3 linked regions of the Nodosilinea sp. E11 genome follow. The protein of the gene in region 3 binds, or shares a complex with, the protein of the main gene of each other region. Links are inferred from orthologs where the notes say so. Each region holds a gene or a part of one and is shown on either strand. Other genes may lie near its edges.

Evidence for each region. Proteins that work in one complex are often made in the same cells at the same time.
Region 1: the proteins of nuoH (region 3) and RRF56_RS20700 are in contact, whole or in part, in a crystal structure (PDB 6Y11), measured with the Thermus thermophilus proteins. The link is inferred for Nodosilinea sp. E11 from one-to-one orthologs. Residues at the interface, in WP_096411122.1 of Thermus thermophilus: Arg36, Val44, Arg45, Met46, Gly47, Pro48, Asn49, Arg50, Val51, Leu57, Gln58, Ala61, Asp62, Ile64, Lys65, Ile67, Phe68, Lys69, Glu70, Ile72, Val74, Glu223, Ala224, Glu225, His233, Thr234, Glu235, Tyr236, Ser237, Trp241; in WP_096411117.1 of Thermus thermophilus: Arg16, Glu17, Gly18, Leu24, Leu27, Val28, Trp30, Gly31, Arg32, Asn34, Ser35, Trp37, Thr54, Asp55, Ala56, Asp59, Ala61, Arg62, Phe63, Gly64, Glu66, Val67, Phe68, Arg69, Ala70, Ser71, Arg73, Gln74, Ala75, Asp76.
Region 2: the proteins of nuoH (region 3) and ndhC are in contact, whole or in part, in a cryo-EM structure (PDB 6KHJ), measured with the Thermosynechococcus vestitus proteins. The link is inferred for Nodosilinea sp. E11 from one-to-one orthologs. Residues at the interface, in WP_126985484.1 of Thermosynechococcus vestitus: Gln8, Lys26, Trp29, Leu30, Pro33, Met34, Met37, Leu38, Leu83, Ile84, Phe85, Lys86, Glu87, Asp88, Val89, Leu90, Pro91, Ala92, Thr100, Ala104, Val107, Ile108, Phe111, Leu112, Tyr114, Ile115, Ile125, Ser126, Leu128, Phe133; in WP_126986108.1 of Thermosynechococcus vestitus: Gly6, Tyr7, Glu8, Tyr9, Phe10, Gly12, Phe13, Leu14, Ile16, Cys17, Ser18, Pro21, Ala24, Leu25, Ala27, Ser28, Leu31, Arg32, Pro33, Ser35, Arg40, Leu41, Thr42, Thr43, Tyr44, Glu45, Ile51, Gly53, Ala54, Trp55.

Annotation. Positions count from the first base shown.
Region 1 is NZ_CP136520.1:4,167,681-4,170,544, reverse strand. It holds RRF56_RS20700 (NADH dehydrogenase subunit K), read right to left. Parts: upstream 1,873-2,864; coding sequence 1,129-1,872; downstream 1-1,128. Other genes in the region: RRF56_RS20690 (rubredoxin), read left to right, coding at 2,654-2,864; ndhC (photosynthetic/respiratory NAD(P)H-quinone oxidoreductase subunit C), read right to left, coding at 1,863-2,225; RRF56_RS20705 (NAD(P)H-quinone oxidoreductase subunit J), read right to left, coding at 583-1,128; RRF56_RS20710 (histidine phosphatase family protein), read right to left, coding at 1-414. UniProt on the Escherichia coli protein: NDH-1 shuttles electrons from NADH, via FMN and iron-sulfur (Fe-S) centers, to quinones in the respiratory chain. The immediate electron acceptor for the enzyme in this species is ubiquinone.
Region 2 is NZ_CP136520.1:4,167,226-4,170,000, reverse strand. It holds ndhC (photosynthetic/respiratory NAD(P)H-quinone oxidoreductase subunit C), read right to left. Parts: upstream 1,682-2,775; coding sequence 1,319-1,681; downstream 1-1,318. Other genes in the region: RRF56_RS20685 (photosynthesis system II assembly factor Ycf48), read left to right, coding at 2,552-2,775; RRF56_RS20690 (rubredoxin), read left to right, coding at 2,110-2,415; RRF56_RS20700 (NADH dehydrogenase subunit K), read right to left, coding at 585-1,328; RRF56_RS20705 (NAD(P)H-quinone oxidoreductase subunit J), read right to left, coding at 39-584. UniProt on the Escherichia coli protein: NDH-1 shuttles electrons from NADH, via FMN and iron-sulfur (Fe-S) centers, to quinones in the respiratory chain. The immediate electron acceptor for the enzyme in this species is believed to be ubiquinone.
Region 3 is NZ_CP136520.1:3,446,783-3,450,368, reverse strand. What follows is about bases 1-2,798. They hold nuoH (NADH-quinone oxidoreductase subunit NuoH), read right to left. Parts: upstream 2,060-2,798; coding sequence 941-2,059; downstream 1-940. Other genes in these bases: RRF56_RS17465 (L-lactate permease), read left to right, coding at 2,289-2,798; ndhI (NAD(P)H-quinone oxidoreductase subunit I), read right to left, coding at 216-851; RRF56_RS17480 (NADH-quinone oxidoreductase subunit J), read right to left, coding at 1-105. In the rest of the region: more of RRF56_RS17465, read left to right, coding at 2,799-3,586. UniProt on the Escherichia coli protein: NDH-1 shuttles electrons from NADH, via FMN and iron-sulfur (Fe-S) centers, to quinones in the respiratory chain. The immediate electron acceptor for the enzyme in this species is believed to be ubiquinone.

The DNA.
Region 1 (2,864 bases), 720 kb from region 3 along the record:
CTGCTGGTACAGCTCACGAATGGGATAAAAATCAACCGTAGTCCCTTCCGGGTGGGGCACAGCCATCACAAAGTTGGCTGGGTCAGTGCGCCACTGATAAAAGCTTTCGGCATACTGGCCCTCCGCCTCGGTAAACGCCATCCCCTCCCACAGCGGCAGGCTAATTTCCTTGAGCTCATCGGTAAAGGTAGGGGCTGCCAGCCCAGGCGTGGCCTTTTGTAGCTCACTGACGATCAGCTCTGCTGTCTTGCGGGCGCGCTTGAGAGGGCTAGCCCATACCGCATCAAAGGGAATGCCTGCCAGAGCCTGCCCCACCTGCAATGCCTGGGCCTCGCCCATCGGGGTCAATTCTGATTCGTCGCAGTGGCCTTGGATACGCTTTAGCTGGTTGTAGGTGCTCTGCCCGTGGCGCACGATAATAACGCGGGTTTTCAGGGGTCTGTCCTCTCACTTGCTCAATCAAGGTCAGATCTTACCCTGTCGGGGAGTGCCTCCGCAGCTTTGTCACCCGCCTGTCTCACAGCTAAGGTGATTTTTGGGCAACAAAAAGGCCACCCTGGGGTAGCCTTTTTCAACGTTGCCTTAGTAGGCATCTTGAAGTTCGTAGAAATCTGGGGAAATGTAATCTTTACGCAGGGGCCAGCCTACCCAGTCTTCTGGCATTAGCAACCGCTTAAGATTGGGATGCCCTTCGTAAATAATGCCGTACATATCGTAGCTCTCCCGCTCTTGCCAGTCAGCGGCTTTCCAAATCCAGTACACCGAGGGCACCCGAGGGTCGTGGCGAGGCAAAAACACCTTCACGCGCACTTCCTCGGGCCGATCGACGTTGTCGTCCAGCTTGATTAGGTGATAAAAGCTCACCAGGTCTTTGCCAGGGCCATCATCGTAGGCCCCCTGGCACTGAAGATAATTAAAGCCGTAGGCGTACAGCGCCGTGCAAATGGGGATTAAAAATTGAGGGTTAACCTTAATAATCTCGACCCCTAAGTGATCTCGAGGTTCTAGATCATGGTCAAACCCATTTTCCGTAAGCCAGCTAGAGGTTGCCCCAGCTTCGACCAAAGGTGCCGAGCTACCCTCAGACGATGGTTCAGGGGAAGGCGATTGAGTATCTGATTCAGCCATTTAGGAATCCTCACGTTCAGGGGCCAGCTCAGCCACGGTCTCAGGAATCGGCATCCCCATCGCCTCCATCAACTCCTTCGGAGGCGTGGAGTGGGTGCCCATCTGGAGGTACTGTCCGGTCAAAATCGGAGGCACCGTCTTGAGGTCGTGACTGCGTTCGTAAAAGCGGTGGGTTTGTAGGGTGTAAGCCCGATCTTGCATCGATTCGGTGGCCACCTTCTTACGCAGCTTAATGATGGCGTCAATGATGGCCTCAGGTCGCGGCGGGCAACCTGGAATGTACACATCTACCGGAATTAATTTGTCAACTCCACGTACCGCCGAAGGTGAGTCGGTGCTAAACATACCGCCGGTAATGGTGCAGGCTCCCATCGCAATCACGTACTTAGGATCGGGCATCTGCTCGTAGAGCCGCACTAGAGCTGGGGCCATCTTCATGGTTACCGTACCAGCAGTAATAATTAAATCAGCCTGCCGGGGACTGGCCCGAGGCAGTAGCCCAAACCGGTCAAAGTCAAACCGGGAGCCAATTAACGCCGCAAACTCAATGAAGCAACAGGCGGTGCCGTAGAGCAGCGGAAACAGGCTAGACAGCCGACACCAGTTGTAGAGGTCATCAACGGTCGTCAGAATGACATTTTCAGACAGATCATGGGTGATTGCTGGGGGAGCAGCAGGGTTGGCCAGCCTTTCCCCTGGGGCCAGACCAGTCTGATCAGCAGCAGAAGGGGGATTCATGACCATTCCAAGGCTCCTTTGCGCCAGGCGTACACAAGACCGACAACTAAGATGGCAATAAAAATCAGTGCCTCTATAAAGGCTAACAAGCCCAGCTGATTAAATGCCACCGCCCAGGGATACAAGAACACCGTTTCTACATCGAAGATCACGAAGACCAGGGCAAACATATAGTAGCGAATGTTGAACTGGATCCACGCACCCCCAATGGGTTCCATACCCGACTCGTAGGTGGTTCTGCGAGCGGGGCCACGGCTGATCGGGCGTAGCAATTTAGAGGCTGTCAAGGCCGCCACCGGCACCAGACAGGATATGAGTAAAAAGACTAAAAAATACTCGTAGCCAGATAAGACGAACACAGGTTCACCACCCTAGAAGCTAGTACACACAGCAAGAGCTAAGAATTAACAGCCCATGCGCTTCAGGTGTATTCTAAGCCAATTTAGCTGAAAAACCAGGAGCAGAGTTGGCCGGGCACCTGGAGTACGGGGGTGCGATCGCCCAGTTTGAACGCGGCTTAGTCTACATGAGCCGAGCGGCCCAACTGTGTCATAATTGTTTACAACGAGCTTTTTGCCCTGGGCAAGCCGTCAGAGTGTCTTAAACGGGCAGACTTTACCCATTGCCCCTCTAGCTCTTGCTGAACTTAAGGTGTCTTGGTCCTATGAGTGTTGAGTCTGAGCCTTCGGCTAATTTGCCTGAACCTGAAAATTTAGCCGCTGCTTCGCAGGAGATTCCTGTCCCTGACGGGGGCGCTCCTGAGGTTGCCGTCCTGACTCCAGAGGAAATGGACTGCTACGAGTGCCGCGCCTGTGGCTACTCCTACGAACCGGTGAAGGGTGACAGCCGGGCCAAGATTTCTCAAGGCACAGCCTTTGAGGATCTCCCTATCAACTGGCGCTGCCCGGTGTGTGGGGCCTCTAAGAAGCAGTTCAGCAATATCGGCCCCGTCAATGCTCCTTCTGGATTTAAAGAAAACCTGAACTACGGCCTGGGCG
Region 2 (2,775 bases), 720 kb from region 3 along the record:
AAAAAGGCCACCCTGGGGTAGCCTTTTTCAACGTTGCCTTAGTAGGCATCTTGAAGTTCGTAGAAATCTGGGGAAATGTAATCTTTACGCAGGGGCCAGCCTACCCAGTCTTCTGGCATTAGCAACCGCTTAAGATTGGGATGCCCTTCGTAAATAATGCCGTACATATCGTAGCTCTCCCGCTCTTGCCAGTCAGCGGCTTTCCAAATCCAGTACACCGAGGGCACCCGAGGGTCGTGGCGAGGCAAAAACACCTTCACGCGCACTTCCTCGGGCCGATCGACGTTGTCGTCCAGCTTGATTAGGTGATAAAAGCTCACCAGGTCTTTGCCAGGGCCATCATCGTAGGCCCCCTGGCACTGAAGATAATTAAAGCCGTAGGCGTACAGCGCCGTGCAAATGGGGATTAAAAATTGAGGGTTAACCTTAATAATCTCGACCCCTAAGTGATCTCGAGGTTCTAGATCATGGTCAAACCCATTTTCCGTAAGCCAGCTAGAGGTTGCCCCAGCTTCGACCAAAGGTGCCGAGCTACCCTCAGACGATGGTTCAGGGGAAGGCGATTGAGTATCTGATTCAGCCATTTAGGAATCCTCACGTTCAGGGGCCAGCTCAGCCACGGTCTCAGGAATCGGCATCCCCATCGCCTCCATCAACTCCTTCGGAGGCGTGGAGTGGGTGCCCATCTGGAGGTACTGTCCGGTCAAAATCGGAGGCACCGTCTTGAGGTCGTGACTGCGTTCGTAAAAGCGGTGGGTTTGTAGGGTGTAAGCCCGATCTTGCATCGATTCGGTGGCCACCTTCTTACGCAGCTTAATGATGGCGTCAATGATGGCCTCAGGTCGCGGCGGGCAACCTGGAATGTACACATCTACCGGAATTAATTTGTCAACTCCACGTACCGCCGAAGGTGAGTCGGTGCTAAACATACCGCCGGTAATGGTGCAGGCTCCCATCGCAATCACGTACTTAGGATCGGGCATCTGCTCGTAGAGCCGCACTAGAGCTGGGGCCATCTTCATGGTTACCGTACCAGCAGTAATAATTAAATCAGCCTGCCGGGGACTGGCCCGAGGCAGTAGCCCAAACCGGTCAAAGTCAAACCGGGAGCCAATTAACGCCGCAAACTCAATGAAGCAACAGGCGGTGCCGTAGAGCAGCGGAAACAGGCTAGACAGCCGACACCAGTTGTAGAGGTCATCAACGGTCGTCAGAATGACATTTTCAGACAGATCATGGGTGATTGCTGGGGGAGCAGCAGGGTTGGCCAGCCTTTCCCCTGGGGCCAGACCAGTCTGATCAGCAGCAGAAGGGGGATTCATGACCATTCCAAGGCTCCTTTGCGCCAGGCGTACACAAGACCGACAACTAAGATGGCAATAAAAATCAGTGCCTCTATAAAGGCTAACAAGCCCAGCTGATTAAATGCCACCGCCCAGGGATACAAGAACACCGTTTCTACATCGAAGATCACGAAGACCAGGGCAAACATATAGTAGCGAATGTTGAACTGGATCCACGCACCCCCAATGGGTTCCATACCCGACTCGTAGGTGGTTCTGCGAGCGGGGCCACGGCTGATCGGGCGTAGCAATTTAGAGGCTGTCAAGGCCGCCACCGGCACCAGACAGGATATGAGTAAAAAGACTAAAAAATACTCGTAGCCAGATAAGACGAACACAGGTTCACCACCCTAGAAGCTAGTACACACAGCAAGAGCTAAGAATTAACAGCCCATGCGCTTCAGGTGTATTCTAAGCCAATTTAGCTGAAAAACCAGGAGCAGAGTTGGCCGGGCACCTGGAGTACGGGGGTGCGATCGCCCAGTTTGAACGCGGCTTAGTCTACATGAGCCGAGCGGCCCAACTGTGTCATAATTGTTTACAACGAGCTTTTTGCCCTGGGCAAGCCGTCAGAGTGTCTTAAACGGGCAGACTTTACCCATTGCCCCTCTAGCTCTTGCTGAACTTAAGGTGTCTTGGTCCTATGAGTGTTGAGTCTGAGCCTTCGGCTAATTTGCCTGAACCTGAAAATTTAGCCGCTGCTTCGCAGGAGATTCCTGTCCCTGACGGGGGCGCTCCTGAGGTTGCCGTCCTGACTCCAGAGGAAATGGACTGCTACGAGTGCCGCGCCTGTGGCTACTCCTACGAACCGGTGAAGGGTGACAGCCGGGCCAAGATTTCTCAAGGCACAGCCTTTGAGGATCTCCCTATCAACTGGCGCTGCCCGGTGTGTGGGGCCTCTAAGAAGCAGTTCAGCAATATCGGCCCCGTCAATGCTCCTTCTGGATTTAAAGAAAACCTGAACTACGGCCTGGGCGTAAATCGCCTAACTCCGGCGCAGAAAAATGTTTTGATTTTTAGCGCTCTAGCGCTGGGTTTCATCTTTTTTATTAGCCTCTACGGCTTAAGGTAGGGGCGCTGGGCTCTTTTGCGGTGAAAGTGGCTCAGTAATGGCTCTGGGGACTTGGGAGAGCAAAATTTGCTCTACGCTGGTTTAACTCGGATTGTTCTTGAACTGTTGTTTAGTAAAGTACGGGCTCTGATTATTTATGCACGCTGCGTTTGACTGGTTGAAGCGAGGCCTGGTGATGCTGGTAGCTGTAGTGCTAGCAACCGGCTGCTCGGGTTACTTTTTGGCGGACGCAGATGTGCATCCTTGGGAGCTCGTCAATGTGCCAATAGAAGCCACCTTGGCGGATGTCGCCTTTACCCAAGACGCCAACCACGGCTGGATCGTAGGCAACCGCAACACCCTGCTTGAAACCAAGGATGG
Region 3 (3,586 bases):
TGAGTAGACAATGTTATCTAGCAACACCACGCCCAGAGCACCCCCCAGCGTCATCGCGGTCAGTATGCCAAAGGCAACGAGTTGTACCCCTTCCGCTAGCGTCACAATCCTGAACTCCTGATAAAAAATCGAGCTATTGCAGCAGTGGTTTTAGCTTAGGCGAATGTACCACGGAACTTCCCCTGGCGCATTCTTCCCGCGGTGCATCCGGTGCCTCAGTCGGCTTTGGTGGCATCGCCCTTCGCTTCGAGTTTGGCCTCAGCGGTTTCCTTGGCCTTGGCTGCTTCTAAAATCTCCTGAGGCATTTGCCCAGCCCGCCGCGCGTTGGGGGGCAAATCGTGGGGATCCATTACACCCTTAGGCAGGTAGGCCAACTCTCGCATGGGAGTCACCATCGGATCTTGGGTGACCTTGTAGGGCAAACGACCGAGGGCCACGTTGTCGTAGTTGAGTTCGTGGCGATCGTAGCTGGCTAGCTCATACTCTTCGGTCATGGAAAGGCAGTTGGTGGGGCAATACTCGACGCAGTTGCCGCAAAAAATGCATACTCCAAAGTCAATGCTGTAGTGCTTAAGATCTTTTTTCTTTGTAGCTTTGTCAAATTCCCAGTCAACCACCGGTAGGTTGATTGGGCACACCCGTACGCAAACCTCACAGGCAATACACTTATCAAACTCAAAGTGAATCCGCCCTCGAAACCGCTCAGAGGGAATTAGCTTCTCGTAGGGATACTGCACCGTGACCGGGCGGCGGCTCATGTGGTCGAAGGTAACAGACAGCCCCTGGCCGATGTATTTGGCCGCCTGTAAGCTTTCTTTGGCGTAGTCGCTGACTTGTTTGAGAAAACCCAGCATGGGGGGGTGACCTCCAGAGTTTTACAGGTGATTGAGTGGGGTAGTGCTAGTCATCCCTACCTATAGGGTAAGGCAGTGGCTCGGGGCTAGCCACCAAAGGCCATGGGAAAGGTGAGCTTGAGCGCTGCCGTCAGCAGCAGGTTCACCAGAGAAACCGGCAGCAAAAACTTCCAGCCAAAGTCGAGCAGCTGGTCAATGCGAACGCGGGGCACGGTCCACCGCAGCAGCACGGCAATAAAGACCAGGGCATAGGCCTTAAACAAGGTCATCATGATGCCTAAGGAGGCGGTAATCACCTGGAGCCAGGGAGTGGTTTCGCTCACCCCAATCAGACTAGCTAACCAGCTAACCGAAACCGGCGATTCCCAACCGCCCAGGTAAAGGATGGAGACGATCAGCGCCGACAGCACCAGGTTGACGTAGGAACCCACATAAAACAGGCCAAACTTCATGCCGGTATATTCGGTCTGGTAGCCCGCCACCAGCTCTTCTTCGGCCTCGGGGAGGTCAAAGGGCAAACGCTCGCACTCCGCCAGGGCCGCGATCCAGAAGATCAAGAACCCAGCCGGTTGCCGCCAGATGTTCCAGCCCAGGATGCCGTAGCCCGACTGCTGGTTGACAATGTCGATGGTGCTCAGGCTATTGGACATTAGCACCACCGCTAATACCGCCAGGGCCATGGGAATTTCGTAGCTGATGGACTGGGCCGCCGCTCGCAACCCTCCCAGTAGGGAGTACTTATTGTTGGAGGAATAGCCCGACATCAATAGGCCAATGGGGGCGATGCTGGAGAGGGCAATCCAGAGGAAGATGCCCACGCCGATGTCGGTAATCACCAGATTTTGGCCAAAGGGCACAATGAGGTAGGACAAAAAGACCGGAATCACCACGATCGCAGGCCCCAGGGTAAACAGAATGGGGTCGGCCTTGGCGGGGGTAATGTCTTCTTTAAAAATCAGCTTGATGCCGTCGGCGGCGGCCTGGAGGGTGCCCAGGGGACCGGCAAATTCTGGCCCAATCCGCTGCTGAGCGGCGGCAGAAATCTTGCGTTCTAGCCATACCGTCACAAAGATACTTACCGTGGCCCCAACCAGAATGACCACCATGGGCAGAGGTAGCCACAGGGCTTTAGCCGCTCCAGCGGGTAACCCCAGATCAACTAGGGTATTGACGAAGCTACCCTGTAGGTCAATTCCTTGATTCATGGGCCAGTCCTTAGCAACGGTACGATTGACTCTAACGAGGAAAAAACAGTTTTTTAGATTCTACCGTCATCTCTCCCCATCCACCGGGGCGAAGGCCGGGGATTCATAGGAAGTTTCGGTAAGAAGTATTGAAGGGGCGTAGGGGCTCGGCACATTCTATGCCATTGTCTCCCTGCTCAGGTCGCCAGATTAGAGTAACCTCTGAGCATCTCTACTTGCCGCTGGCCAGATGCCCCTGACTCTTGCGTTTTTCGTCGCTCTACTTCCGCTGCTAACGGTTTTTTTGCTGCTGGTGGTAGCTCGCCGCCCGGCCAGTCAAGCCATGCCAGGGGCGCTGGTGGTAACGGCACTGGCGGCAGGTCTGGCCTGGCGGGTGCCGGTGAACTATATCGCGGCGTCGCTGGTGCAGGGGGTGGCGATCGCGGCCGAAATTCTCTTCATTGTGTTTGGGGCAATTTTACTGCTCAACGTGCTGCAAGCCTCCGGGGCGATCGCGGTGATTCGTCAGAGTTTGCTGGCGCTGTCGCCCGATCGCCGGGTGCAGATGATCGTGATTGCCTGGCTGTTTGGCAGCTTTATCGAAGGGGCCTCGGGGTTTGGCACTCCGGCGGTGATCTGTGTGCCGCTGCTGGTAGCGGTGGGGTTCCCGGCGATGGCGGCGGTGATGGCCGCGCTGATTATTCAGAGTACCCCCTCGACCTTTGGAGCAGTGGGCACCCCCCTAGTGTTTGGCATGGAGGCGGGGCTGGGCGGGGCCACAGCGGTAGAGGCCGCCCTATCGGCCCAAAACCTAAGCCTGATGGAGTTTATTGCCCAGGTGGGTAGCCGGGCTGCGCTGCTCCATGCGGCGATCGGCACCTTTGTGCCGCTGCTGCTGGTGGTGATCATTACCCGCACTTTTGGTGAGGGCCAGGCCAGGGCTGAGGGTCCACGCCTGTGGAAGTTTGCCCTGGTGGCAGGATTGGCCTTTACGGTACCCTACGCCTTGACGGCCATCTTTTTAGGCCCAGAGTTCCCCTCGATGATCGGTGGGCTGGTGGGGCTGGCCATTGTCGTCACGATCATTCGCCAAGGCTGGCTGCAACCTGAGCAGCCATGGCAGTTCCCGGCTGAAGAGACTTGGCCCGAGACGTGGTCAGGAACCGTGATGCCATCGCTCACTCCGCCACCAGCGGGAATGACGGTGTTCAAAGCCTGGCTGCCCTACGTCTTCCTCGGGGTGCTGCTGGTGCTGTCACGCCTGACGCAGCTGCCGCTCAAGGGCTGGCTTCAGGGCCTACGGGCGGCGTGGACTGGCATGTTTGGCACCACCATCACGGTGGCCTCGACGCCGCTCTACCTCCCCGCCACCATGTTTTTGCTCGTGGTGGCCATCACCTACGTTCTGCACCAGATGAAACCCAGTGATCTGGGCCGGGCCGTGGGGCGATCGCTGCCGATTCTGCAAAAAACCACGCTTGCCCTGGGGGCAGCGGTGCTGATGGCGCGGGTCTTTATTAACTCCGACGTCAACAGTGCTGGTCTGCC